3 linked regions of the Alloyangia pacifica genome follow. The protein of the gene in region 1 interacts with the protein of each later gene in a pairwise test. Links are inferred from orthologs where the notes say so. Each region holds a gene or a part of one and is shown on either strand. Other genes may lie near its edges. The genes, in order: secA, secG and ybgC.

Region 1 (4,633 bases):
AGTCGAGCACGGGGGCCGAGCGCGTGGCCGAGCGGGTGAAGACCCCCGCCATGGTGCTGCCTGCGTCGAGCAGGGCCAGCATGACGTCGGTGCGCCCCGCGTAGCGCACCCCCGCCGCGACAGAGGCAAAACGCACCCCGTCGATCACCGGCAGGACGGGAAAGGCCGCAGGGGCTAGCGGGGAAACGGCGAGGGTCTTGGCCACTCAGTCCTCCAGCAGCTGCAGGTTGGACAGGATGGAGGGATCGATATCCCCCGAGGACTTGCGGGTGATCTCGGCGCCAGCCTCGGCGTCGTCCATATAGGCTGCGACGGCTTCCTGCTGCACCTGCTGGGCGAGCTGATCCCGCACCTCGTCGAGCTTCGGCGCTTCCTTGGCGCGAGTCTCGTTGAGCTTGATCACATGCCAGCCGAACTGGGTCTGCACCGGCGCTTCGGAGATCGCGCCCGGCTCCATGTCCGCGACCGCGGTCTCGAAGGGCTCGACCATCATGCCCTTGCTGAACCAGCCGAGTTCGCCGCCGTTGGGGCCGGACGGGCCGGTGGATTTCTCCTTGGCCACAGTGGCGAAATCGGCGCCGCCGTTCAGCTCTTCGATGATCGCCTTGGCCTCGTCCTCGCTCTCCACGAGGATGTGCGAGGCGTTGTATTCCTGGCCCTGGTCGGCATCGGCGAACTGCGCGTCATAGGCGGCCTGCAGCGCCTCGTCGGTCACCGCGGCGTCGGCCACGGCCGACACGGTCTCGGCGGCGAGCAGCGTGCGGCGCTCGGTCTTCAGCGACAGGTCCACGCGCTTGGTCTCGACCGCCTTCTCGTCCTGTGCGAGCACTTCCTGCTGAACCAGCTGGTCGAGGATGCCGTCCCAGAGCACGTCATCGCCAAGCTGCTGGTACTGCTCGGGCAGGCTGGCGCGCACGACCAGCATCTCGCCGAGGGTGATGTCCGTGCCGTTCACCGTCGCCACGACGGTGTCGGCGCTCAGCGCCTCGGTCTGCTCCGCAGCCTGATCCTGGGCGTGAAGGGGCAGCGCGAGGGTCAGGGCGAGCGCGGCCGCCCCCAGTGTGGTGAGGGTTTTGGGCATCTAGGCGTCCTTCCAGTTGGCCGCCCGCCACCGGGCGGCGTTGACACTTACCAACCTGCCGCTTACATCGCCACAAGGCTCTGCAAGGCCGGTCGTTCCCCTGTGTCATATGGGTTGAGTGCGAGGCGGGCAAGCGGATGCCTCACGCGGAACACGACTTTGTCAGACAGGACAGGCAGGCCACATGCTCGGAATGGGAAAACTCGCGCGGAAGGTGTTCGGCACCCCGAACGACCGCAAGATCAAGGCCACCCGACCTCTGATCGCTCAAATCAACGCGCTGGAACCCGAGTACGAGGCGCTGGACGATGCCGCGCTGATCGCCAAAACCAAGGAGTTCCGCAAGCGCTTTGCCGAGGGCGAAAGCCTCGACGCGCTGCTGCCCGAGGCCTTTGCCAACTGCCGCGAGGCGGCCAAGCGCGCGCTCGGCCTGCGCGCCTTTGATGTGCAGCTGATGGGCGGGATTTTCCTTCACCAGGGTAACATCTCCGAGATGAAGACCGGCGAGGGCAAAACGCTGGTCGCCACCTTCCCGTCGTATCTCAACGCCCTTTCCGGAAAGAGCGTGCACGTGGTGACGGTGAACGACTACCTGGCCCGCCGTGACGCCGAGTGGATGTCCAAGGTGTTCGCCGCGCTCGGCATGACCACCGGCGTGGTCTACCCGCAGCAGCCCGAGGACGAGAAGAAGCAGGCCTATGCCTGCGACATCACCTATGCCACCAACAACGAGCTGGGCTTCGACTACCTCCGCGACAACATGAAGTCCGAACTGGATCAGATGATGCAGCGCGGCCATGGCTTCGCCGTGGTCGACGAGGTGGACTCGATCCTCATCGACGAGGCGCGCACCCCGCTGATCATCTCCGGTCCCAGCCAGGACCGCTCGGACCTCTATGTCGCCATCGACCGGCTGATCCCCGAACTGCCCGAGGACGGCTACACGCTCGATGAAAAGAGCCGCAACGTCACCTTCACCGACGAGGGCAACGAGGCGCTCGAGGACATGCTCCACCGCCGCGGCATCCTGCCCGAGGGCCAGACGCTCTACGACCCGGAAAGCACCACCGTGGTGCACCACGTCAACCAGGGCCTGCGCGCGCACAAGCTTTACACCCGTGACAAGGACTACATCGTCCGAGACGGGCAGGTCGTGCTGATCGACGAATTCACCGGCCGGATGATGGCCGGCCGCCGTCTGTCGGATGGCCTGCACCAGGCGATCGAGGCGAAGGAAGGCTGCCAGATCCAGCCCGAGAACGTCACCCTCGCCAGCGTGACCTTCCAGAACTACTTCCGCCTTTACGACAAGCTGTCGGGCATGACCGGCACCGCGCTGACCGAGGCCGAGGAATTTGCCGAGATCTACAAGCTGGGCGTGGTCGAAGTGCCGACCAACCGGCCGATCGCGCGGATCGACGACGACGACAAGGTCTACCGCACCACCGCCGAGAAATACGCGGCGATCACCGAAGAGATCAAGACGGCGCATGCGAAGGGCCAGCCGGTCCTCGTCGGCACCACCTCGATCGAGAAATCCGAGCTGCTCTCGCAGCTGCTGAGCAAGGCCGGGCTGACGCACAATGTGCTCAACGCCCGCCAGCACGAGCAGGAAGCGCAGATCGTCGCCGACGCCGGCAAGCTGGGCGCGGTCACCATCGCGACGAACATGGCTGGCCGCGGCACCGACATCAAGCTGGGCGGCAACTTCGAATTCCTCGTGATGGAGGCCATCGCCGCCGATCCCGAGGCCGACCCTGAAGAAATCCGCGCCCGCATCGAGACCGAGCACGCCAAGGCCGAGGCCGAGGTGAAGGAGGCCGGCGGTCTCTTCGTGCTGGCCACCGAGCGCCACGAGAGCCGCCGCATCGACAACCAGTTGCGCGGCCGTTCGGGCCGCCAGGGTGACCCGGGTCGCAGCTCCTTCTACCTGTCGCTCGAAGATGACCTGATGCGCATCTTCGGCTCCGAGCGGCTCGACAAGGTGCTGACCAAGCTCGGCATGAAGGAAGGCGAGGCGATCATCCACCCTTGGGTGAACAAGTCGCTGGAGCGCGCGCAGGCCAAGGTCGAAGGCCGCAACTTCGACATCCGCAAGCAGCTGCTGAAATTCGACGACGTGATGAACGACCAGCGCAAGGTGATCTTCGCGCAGCGTCTGGAAATCATGGAAGCCAAGGATCTCTCGGAGATCGCAGAGGACATGCGCCACGAGGTGATCGACGAGTTGGTCGAAACCTATGTGCCCGCGAAGGCTTATGCCGATCAGTGGGACATGCAGGGTCTTTACGCCGCGTGCATCGAGAAGCTCGGCATCGACCTGCCGGTCATCGCCTGGGGCGACGAAGAGGGCGTCGACGCAGAAACCATCCGCGAGCGCATCGAAGAGGCCACCGACAAGCAGATGGCCGAGAAGGCCGAGGCCTTCGGTCCCGAGACCATGCGCCAGATCGAGAAGCAGGTGCTGCTGCAGACAATCGACACCAAGTGGCGCGAGCACCTTCTGACGCTCGAGCACCTGCGGTCGGTCGTGGGCTTCCGTGGCTATGCGCAGCGTGACCCGCTCAACGAGTATAAGAACGAAGCCTTCCAGCTCTTCGAGTCGATGCTGGAATCCCTGCGCGAGCGCGTGACCGAGCAGCTTGGCCGGGTGCGCCCGATGACCCAGGAAGAGCAGCAGAAGATGCTGCAGCAGATGGCCGAACAACAGGCGCAGCAGCAGAAGCTCGCCGAGCAGGCGCATGCGGTCGGCCCGAGCGAGAACGCGGCCGTGCCGGAATCGCACGAGCCTCTGGTCGACGGCTTCGACGAGAACGAGCCGGCAACCTGGGGCAATCCGAGCCGCAACGATCCCTGCCCCTGCGGCTCTGGCAAGAAGTTCAAGCATTGCCATGGTAGCCTCGCCTGATCAGGCGCCGCTGACATCGCAGACCGACTTTCCGGGGCGGGCCCGGGGCGCCTATGCCCCGGGCCCGCCCCGATGACTCCTCCGCACTGCCGCAACCATGCCTCTTTTGAGACTCAGATTGTTTCCGGTACGAGTTCAGTTGTCGGGGACGATCATGGGACGGATCAAGAGCTACAGACTTGCAATTATGACCCTCAGCGCGGCCGTCATCATCGGCTTCGCGATGCAGCAGCTCGACGCCCGCGGCCAACGCGCCGGGGCCATGCAGATCGCCCAGATCGAGGACACCTCCTCGGTCCGGCTTCCAGAGCTTCCCGCTGATCGCGCCGCCGAGGCCAGCCTGCCTGCGCCACAGAAAATCCGCACCGCCGCCCTCTCCGAGGCAGGGACACGCCCGGCGGTCCTTCCCGAGGAGACCGAGATCACGGCCTCAGATTGTTCGGTCACCATGTCCGCGCGTTCCGGTGCCGGGGCGATGGTCGCGCTCGACATCGTGGCCCCCTGCTTCGCTTCCGAGCGCGTGACGATCCACCATAACGGGCTGATGTTCACCGAGGTCACCCAGCCCGACGGCACACTCCGTGTCGAGGTGCCCGCGCTGGCGGAGAAGGCGCTCTTTATCGCCTCCTTCGCCACTGGCGCGG
Region 2 (4,039 bases), 200 kb from region 1 along the record:
GGGTCGCCGCGGACGGCGGTGCCGCGGCGCTGCTGTCGGCAGACGTGACCCCCGACGCGGTGATCGGCGATCTCGACTCGCTGACCGAGGAGCACCGCGCCCGGATCCCCGCCGCGCGCATCCACCGCATCGCCGAGCAGGACAGCACCGATTTCGACAAGTGCCTGCGCAGTATCGAGGCACCTCTGATCTACGCGGCGGGGTTTCTCGGCGCGCGGCTCGACCACCAGCTGGCGGCGATGACGGTGCTGGCGCGGCGCCCCGACCGCCCCTGCCTGCTGGTCGGGCGCGAGGACGTCGTGGCACTCTGCCCGCCCGAGCTGGCGCTCGATCTGCCGGTCGGCAGCCGCTTCTCGCTCTACCCGATGGCCGAGGTCGGCGGAACGAGCCAGGGCCTGCGCTGGCCGATCGACGGGCTGCGCTTCACGCCCGACCTGCTCACCGGCACGTCGAACGAGACCGATGCACCGCGCGTCACGCTGCACCTCGATGCGCCGAAGATGCTGGTCATTCTGCCGGTGACGGCGCTGGCTGCGCTGGAACGGGCGCTTCTCGAAGCGCCCTCGCGATGGCCCGCTCGCGCATGAGGATATAGAGCCCTGAGGCGACGGTGACGCAGATGCCCACCGTCGCGAGCCCGTTCGGCAGGTCCGCGAAGACCGCGAAGCCGATGATCGTGGCGACGGGAATCTCGAGGTACTGCATCGGCGCCAGCGTGGCCCCCGGCGCAAAGCGCAGCGACCACGTCATCAGCAGATGCGCAAGCGTGCCCAGAAGCCCGATCGCGACGATCAGCCCCCAGACCGGTGCGCTTGGCTGGCTCAGCGCGAGCCCTGGCACCGTGCCGCCCGGCACAAGCAGCAGCACCGGCGCCATGATCCCCACCGCGATCACGCCGGAGACGGCCTGCAGCGAGATGGCATCGACGTCGCGGGCGATCTGCCGGGTGACCAGCATGAAAAGCGCGAAATTCAGCGCGACACCGAGCGGAAGCAGCGCCGGCCAGCCGACCTCGGCAAAGGCGGGCTGAACCACGAGCAGCGTTCCGATGAAGCCCACCCCGCACGCGGCCATGCGACGCCAGCCGACCTCTTCGCCGAGCACGTAATGCCCCAGCAGCAGCGTGAAAAAGGGCATGACGAAAGCAATCGCTATGGCGTCGGCCAGCGGCAGGAAGCGCAGCGCGGCGAACATCATCGCGATGCCCAGCATGTGCATCACCGTGCGCAGCACCGTCAGCCCCAACACCCGGCCGCGCAGACGACAGACGCCCCGCGTCGCGATCATCAAAGGAATCAGCACCGCCGCCTGAATGGCGAAGCGCAGCAGCAGCAGCTGGCCGATCGAGACCTTGTCGCCCAGCAGCTTGGCCGTCGCATCGCCCATCGGCGCCACGACACAAAAGCCAAGCATCAAGAGCACACCGAGAAGGGGACGATCACCAGCCATGACGCGCAGCCTAGCCGCGCCCTCTCGACCCCACAAGGCATTCTCAGCTCCGCGTTCGAAGCGCCCCCCAGCCGGGCTCGCGCCGCCGCGAAGGCGATGACCCCGGGCATTTTCGCGGCTGCGACGACCCCGGTGCCATGCAACAGGCGCGGCGCGGCTGCCCCAGCGCCGCGGCCCTTTGCCCCCATAGCCAAGAGCCGGGTTGCGTGTGCATCCTCCTTGGCCTACATAGCGCCCGTTCAACACAGCCGGAATGCCTGAGACGCCCCATGGAAAACGTGATCCTTATCGTGCACCTCCTCCTCGCGCTCGCGCTGATCGGCGTCGTGCTGCTCCAGCGCTCCGAAGGCGGCGGTCTCGGCATGGGCGGCGGCGGCGGGGCCATGAGCCAGCGCGCGGCTGCCACCGCGCTCGGCAAGATCACCTGGGGCCTGGCCATCGCCTTCATCATCACCTCGATCACCCTGACGGTGCTCGCGGCGAGCGATGCCAGCGGCGTGTCGGTCATGGACCGTCTCTCGGGCTCCGCTCCGGCAACAGACACGAACACCTCGGCACCGGCTCCGCTGGACACCGATGGCCTCCTGCCCCCTCCGTCGGGCGGAAATGACGCAGGCGCGGATGCGCCGATGGTTCCGAGCGCCGACTAAGAACTGCTCGACTAACAACAGCTTGAGGGCCGCCTGTCAGCCGCAACAGCATCTTGCGGTTGGCTAGACAGTGCGGCCCGAATCCTTTATACGTGGACTCCCGTGATGCTGCGGCTCGATGGGCCGTGGGTGTCCTCCTTTTTTGACGCAAATCACGGGGTCGCGCTGCCAATGGCACGTTTCATCTTCATCACCGGCGGTGTCGTTTCTTCTCTCGGCAAGGGTCTTGCCTCGGCGGCACTCGGCTCGCTGCTTCAGGCGCGGGGCTTCTCGGTTCGTCTGCGCAAGCTCGATCCGTATCTGAACGTCGATCCGGGCACCATGAGCCCCTTCGAGCACGGCGAGGTCTTCGTCACCGATGACGGCGCCGAGACCGATCTCGATCTCGGCCACTACGAACGCTTCACCGGCGTTCCAGCGCGCAAGACCGATTCCATCTCGTCGGGCCGCATCTACACCAACGTGCTCGAGAAGGAGCGCCGCGGCGACTATCTCGGCAAAACCATCCAGGTCATTCCGCACGTCACCAACGAGATCAAGGACTTCATCTCGATCGGCGAGGACGAGGTGGACTTCATGCTCTGCGAGATCGGCGGCACGGTCGGCGACATCGAGGGCCTGCCCTTCTTCGAGGCCATCCGCCAGTTCAGCCAGGACAAGCCGCGCGGCCAGTGCGTCTTCATGCACCTGACGCTGCTGCCCTACATCAAGGCCTCGGGGGAGCTGAAGACCAAGCCGACGCAGCACTCCGTCAAGGAGCTGCGCTCGATCGGTCTCGCGCCCGACATTCTCGTCTGCCGCTCCGAGGGTCCGATCCCGCAGAAGGAACGCGAGAAGCTCGCGCTCTTCTGCAACGTGCGCTCCGACAGCGTGATTGCGGCGCAGGATCTGCCGTCGATCTACGACGCGCCGCTGGCCTACCACCGCGAAGGCCTCGACCAGGCCGTGCTCGATGCCTTCGGCATCACCCCGGCCCCCCGCCCCAACCTCGAGAAGTGGGAAGACGTCTCCGAGCGCATCCACAACCCCGAGGGCGAGGTGAACGTCGCCATCGTCGGCAAGTACACCCAGCTCGAGGACGCCTATAAGTCGATCGCCGAGGCGCTGACCCACGGCGGCATGGCGAACCGGGTCAAGGTCAACGTAAGCTGGGTCGACGCCGAGCTCTTCGAGCGCGAGGATGCCGCCCCCTATCTCGAAGGCTACGACGCCATCCTCGTGCCCGGCGGCTTCGGCGAGCGCGGCACCGAGGGCAAGATCAAGGCGGCCCAGTTCGCGCGCGAGCACAAGGTGCCCTACCTCGGCATCTGCCTCGGCATGCAGATGGCGGTCATCGAGGCGGCGCGCAATGTCGCGGGCGTGGCCAAGGCCGGCTCGGAGGAGTTCGACCACGAGGCCGGCGAGAAGCGCTTCGAGCCGGTGGTCTACCACCTCAAGGAGTGGGTGCAGGGCAACCAGAAGGTCAACCGCTCGGTGGCCGACGACAAGGGCGGCACCATGCGCCTAGGTGCCTATGACGCGGTGCTGACCGAAGGGTCCAAGGTCGCCGAGGTCTACGGCACCACCGCCATCGACGAGCGCCACCGCCACCGCTACGAGGTCGACATCAAGTACCGCGAGGCGCTGGAAAAGGGCGGTCTGTGCTTCTCGGGCATGTCGCCCGACGGTCGCCTGCCCGAGATCGTCGAATGGCCGGATCACCCGTGGTTCATCGGCGTGCAGTTCCACCCCGAGCTGAAGTCGAAGCCCTTCGATCCGCATCCCCTCTTCAAGGATTTCGTCCGCGCGGCGAAAGAGGTCTCGCGGCTGGTTTGAACCCGCGCTTCAGCTGACATGAGAAACGCCCCCGAGGACTCCCTCGGGGGCGTTTTCGTTTTCCGGGTGCGGTCGCCCGGCGCTCAGCGCTCCGCTGAGGCGTGCCACGCCGACATGCCCGGCAG
Region 3 (4,072 bases), on another replicon or contig:
AAGTTGCACGGATGGAGGAGAGCGATCCCATCTGTCCGCTCTGCCTGCGTCCGATCCCGCCGGAGGCCAAGCAGAGCCTGCATCACCTGATCCCGAGGCTGAAGGGCGGTAAGGGCGGGCCGGTGGTGCGGCTGCACCAGATCTGCCACAACGAGATCCACGCGACCTTTACCGAGGGCGAATTGGCGCGCGCGTTCAACACCCCCGAGGCGCTGCGCGCGCATCCGCGCATGGCGGGGTTTCTCGACTGGGTCGCCAAGCGCCCGCCGACCTTCCATGCGCGCAGCTCGGGCGGGCGGCGTAAAAAGCGCTGAGCGCCTGCCCCGGCCCTATTCCACTGGCCCTATTCTACTGGCGCGCCGAAGACGGCGATCACCAGTCCCAGCAGCGCCAGCGCCTCGAAGCTCCGCGCCCGGAGGGTTTGTCCTTCGGCCCGGGCACCCAGCGCCGCGATGCCTGCCTGCAGCGCGTAGTAGAGCGCGAAGGCCCGGCTGGCGAAGGCGATGATCTCGAAGACGTCCAGCGTCCATGTCAGCGCCAGCCCCAGCCCGACCAGCAGCGCATAGGCCGAGCGCACCCGGATGCGGCGGCGGGTCAGCTCCTCGACGAGCCCGCCGGCACCGCCGGTGTCGGCCACCGCGGCGCTGAACTGCGCCGCCAGCGCCGCACCGGTCAGCATCAGCGGCAGGATCGGCGCCACCAGTCCCATCAGCCCGATGATCGCGGTTTCGCTGGCGTCGCCGGTGCCGGGCGGGAAGACATAGGCGATAAGCCCGATATAGGCCATGTAGATCAGCGCCGAGAGCCCCTGCGCCAGTTTCATCGCGCGGATGCGGGTGGGGGCAGTGTACTCGGCCCCGAGATAGCGCGTGGTCTCGAAGCCCTGCACCGTGACGATCAGCCCGAAGCCCAGCGTCAGCGCCGCCCAGCCGGTCAGCGTCGGCGGGTTGGCGAGCAGCGCCCCGGTCTCGGCCTTGTCCCAGAAATAGGCGGCGAGCCCGGCCAGGAGCCCGGCAATGATCGCGAGCTTGAGCCCTACGGCGATCTGCTCCATCCGCTCCAGCGCCGAGAAGCCGCGGCTCCAGCCGACGCCCAGCACCAGCAGGAACATGGCGGAGGTCAGAAGCTTGGCGTGGAGCGGGTCGTTCCAGGGGGTGAGACGCGTGCCGAAGGCACCGAACAGGTTGAGGTAGTAGGCCACCGAAATCACGTAGGCGAAGGCCAGCGCCCATGAGGCGCCGCTTTCCAGCCGTTCCTCGGCGGGGCTGCGTGGACCGCGCGCGCGGCGCGCGATGTTGACGCGCACCGCCGCGCCGAAGAGCCAGGCGCCGAGGCAGAGCGCCGCCATGACGGCGGGCGCCCAGATGCCGTAAGCGCTCTCGAGGATGGGGCCGAGCACGAGAAAGCCGCTGCCGATGATCGAGGCGAGCGGGGTGACGGTGGCACGCCAAAGCCGGGCACGGGAGAGACGGGGCCAGAGCAGCAGGAGTGCGGTGCAGAGCGCAGCGCCGAGGATCAGGGAGGTCAACATGCCCGCACGTTAATCCCGTGCGGCGCCAAAGGAAATGCGTCACGGCAGGGGGCGTTCCAGGCGCCGGCGGCAGGTTGCGGGCGCGCCCTCAGCGCACTAGGCTCGCGCCGCAACCAGCAAGGAGCGGCGCATGGCCCACGAGTTTCCGGTGCAGGTCTATTACGAGGACACCGACATGGCGGGGATCGTCTACCACGCCAACTATCTCAAGTACATCGAGCGCGCCCGCTCCGACTGGGTGCGCGGCCTCGGGATCGACCAGAACGCCCTGCGCCTCGCCGAGGGGCTGGTCTTCGTGGTGCGCCGGATCGAGGCGGACTACCTCGGTCCCGCGCGCTTCGAAGAGGAGCTGCTGGTGCGCACCGAGGTGAAATCGGTTTCCGGCGTGCGTCTGGGTCTGTCGCAGGAGGTGGTGCGCGACGGCAAGCCGCTGTTCCGCGCCGAGGTGACGCTGGTGGCGATCACCTCCGAGGGGCACCCGGCGCGCCTGCCCGCCGCGATCCGCCAGCAGGTGCACTGAGCGCCGGAGCCGCACTTTCTTCCAGGCGCACTTAGTCGGGCGAGTGCGCGCGCGGGCGCGGGCGCGGATGGGGGCGGGGCCGCTCCGCACAGGTGCCTTGCGCCGAGCGCGGCGAGTTGACGCTGCGAAACCCGCACCTTCCCCTGCGGAAATGGGCGACTTCCCGCAAGATTCCCCCGGTCTCGCGGCGCGGATGACGGCAATGTGTTGGAGATGCGCCTGCAAATCAGCTACACAGACCGGTAATCAGAGCCTCGGCACCAGAGGCCATTTCATAGCCCATGAGGAAGAGCAGGCTTATGGACGCAAATACCCTCGCGCTCGCGCAGGAGATCGATTTCTCCATGTGGGGGCTCTTCGCCCGCGCCACGCTGACCGTCAAACTGGTGATGCTGATGCTGATCCTGTCGTCGGTCTGGGCCTGGGCCATCATCTTTGAAAAGATCGTCGCCTATCGCAAGGCGCGCCGCGAGGCCGCGGTCTTTGACCGTGCCTTCTGGTCCGGCGAGCCGCTGGACGAGCTGTTCGACCAGATCGGCCCCGAGCCGCGCGGCCGGGCGCAGCGGGTCTTTGCCGCTGGCATGACCGAATGGCGGCGCTCGCATCGCGGGGATGGCGGCATGATCGCCAATGCCTCGGCGCGCATCGACCGCTCGATGGATGTTGCCATCCAGAAAGAGGCCGAGGATCTGCAGCGCGGTCTGCCGGTGCTGGCCACGGTCGCTTCGGCGGCGCCCTTCGTCGGGCTTTTCGGCACGGTCTGGGGGATCATGCACGCCTTCATCGAGATCGCGCAGCAGCAGGACACCTCGCTGGTCGTCGTGGCCCCCGGCATCGCCGAGGCGCTCTTCGCCACCGCACTGGGTCTGGTCGCGGCGATTCCGGCGGTGATCTTCTACAACAAGCTCTCGGCCGACTCGGATCGCGTTATCGCGGGTTACGAGGCGTTTGCCGACGAGTTCTCGACCATCCTCTCGCGCCAGCTGGATTCCTGATCCATGGCCGGGGGCGTGATGAAAAAGGGAGGCGGCGGAGGCCGCCGTCGGCGTCGCCGCAGCGGCGGCGGCGGGGGTCAACCCATGGCCGAGATCAACGTCACGCCGATGGTGGACGTGATGCTGGTGCTGCTGATCATCTTCATGGTCGCGGCGCCGCTGCTGACCGTGGGTGTGCCGGTAGAGCTGCCGAAGACGGCAGCCTCCTCGCTGCCGAACGAGGCTGAGGAACCGCTGACGGTGACCATCGCCGCCGATGGCATGGTGATGATCCAGACCACAGAAGTGCCGATGGACGAGCTGACGCCGCGCCTGCAGGCGATCGCCACCGAGCGCAGCGACGACCGCATCTTCCTGCGCGCCGATGGCGCGGTGCCCTATGACACCGTCGCCAAGGTCATGGGCGCGCTGAACCGAGGCGGCTTTTCGTCGATCGGTCTTGTGACCGACGCCGGTGGCCCGGCGCTGGACGGCACGGCCCCCGCGGCCGGCAACTGAGGGAGCGCCCTTGCGCAGGAACCTCTATATCTCGGGCGGTCTGCACCTTGCCGTGATCCTCTGGGCGATCTTCGGCAACGTGTTCCGCCCCGATCCGCCGCAGGTCGAAACCTCGGCGGTCACGGTGATCTCGGAAGCCGAGTTCGCCGCGCTGACCCGTGCCGCGCAGTCCCCCGAGACGGCGCAGGAGATCGACGCGCCGCCCGCGCCCGAGCCTGATGCACGGCCCGCGGCGCGCCCGGAGCCCGCCGAGCCGGAGCCCGCGCCCAATCCCGAGCCCCCAGCGCCGACGCCCGAGCCGGAGCCGGAACCCATGCCCGAGCCCGTCGCGCCGCCCACGCCGGTGACGCCGCCCGACACCACCCTGCCCGAGGCGCCGCCGACCCCGGAAGCGTCGGCTCCGCCGCCGGTGCTCGCTCCCGAGCGCGCCGAGCGCCCGGTGCCGCGCCCCGCGCCGCGCGTCGCGCCGGAACCCGTCGCGCCGCCCGAGCCCGACACCAACGTCGCCGAGGAGGTCCAGCAGGCCGC

What was found.
Region 2: the proteins of secA (region 1) and secG interact in binary tests that used the Escherichia coli proteins (3 or more experiments, as listed by UniProt). The link is inferred for Alloyangia pacifica from one-to-one orthologs.
Region 3: the proteins of secA (region 1) and ybgC interact in binary tests that used the Escherichia coli proteins (3 or more experiments, as listed by UniProt). The link is inferred for Alloyangia pacifica from one-to-one orthologs.

The regions. Positions count from the first base shown.
Region 1 is NZ_CP022189.1:526,465-531,097, reverse strand. The notes cover bases 878-4,189. They hold secA (preprotein translocase subunit SecA), read left to right. Parts: upstream 878-1,265; coding sequence 1,266-3,989; downstream 3,990-4,189. Other genes in these bases: CEW88_RS02565 (translocase), read left to right, coding at 4,144-4,189; CEW88_RS02575 (peptidylprolyl isomerase), read right to left, coding at 878-1,081. Outside these bases: bifunctional glutamate N-acetyltransferase/amino-acid acetyltransferase ArgJ, read right to left, coding at 1-205; more of CEW88_RS02575, read right to left, coding at 206-877; more of CEW88_RS02565, read left to right, coding at 4,190-4,633. UniProt on the Escherichia coli protein: Required for protein export, interacts with the SecYEG preprotein conducting channel.
Region 2 is NZ_CP022189.1:721,355-725,393, reverse strand. What follows is about bases 691-3,408. They hold secG (preprotein translocase subunit SecG), read left to right. Parts: upstream 691-1,718; coding sequence 1,719-2,099; downstream 2,100-3,408. Other genes in these bases: CEW88_RS03510 (CTP synthase), read left to right, coding at 2,271-3,408; CEW88_RS03520 (DMT family transporter), read right to left, coding at 691-1,449. Also shown: CEW88_RS03525 (thiamine diphosphokinase), read left to right, coding at 1-587; more of CEW88_RS03520, read right to left, coding at 508-690; more of CEW88_RS03510, read left to right, coding at 3,409-3,914; CEW88_RS03505 (acyltransferase family protein), read right to left, coding at 3,998-4,039. UniProt on the Escherichia coli protein: Subunit of the protein translocation channel SecYEG. Overexpression of some hybrid proteins has been thought to jam the protein secretion apparatus resulting in cell death; while this may be true it also results in FtsH-mediated degradation of SecY.
Region 3 is NZ_CP022190.1:66,621-70,692, reverse strand. The notes cover bases 606-3,356. They hold ybgC (tol-pal system-associated acyl-CoA thioesterase), read left to right. Parts: upstream 606-1,661; coding sequence 1,662-2,051; downstream 2,052-3,356. Other genes in these bases: tolR (protein TolR), read left to right, coding at 3,050-3,356; tolQ (protein TolQ), read left to right, coding at 2,351-3,046; CEW88_RS13330 (APC family permease), read right to left, coding at 606-1,531. Outside these bases: CEW88_RS13335 (HNH endonuclease), read left to right, coding at 12-314; more of CEW88_RS13330, read right to left, coding at 344-605; more of tolR, read left to right, coding at 3,357-3,544; CEW88_RS13310 (cell envelope biogenesis protein TolA), read left to right, coding at 3,555-4,072.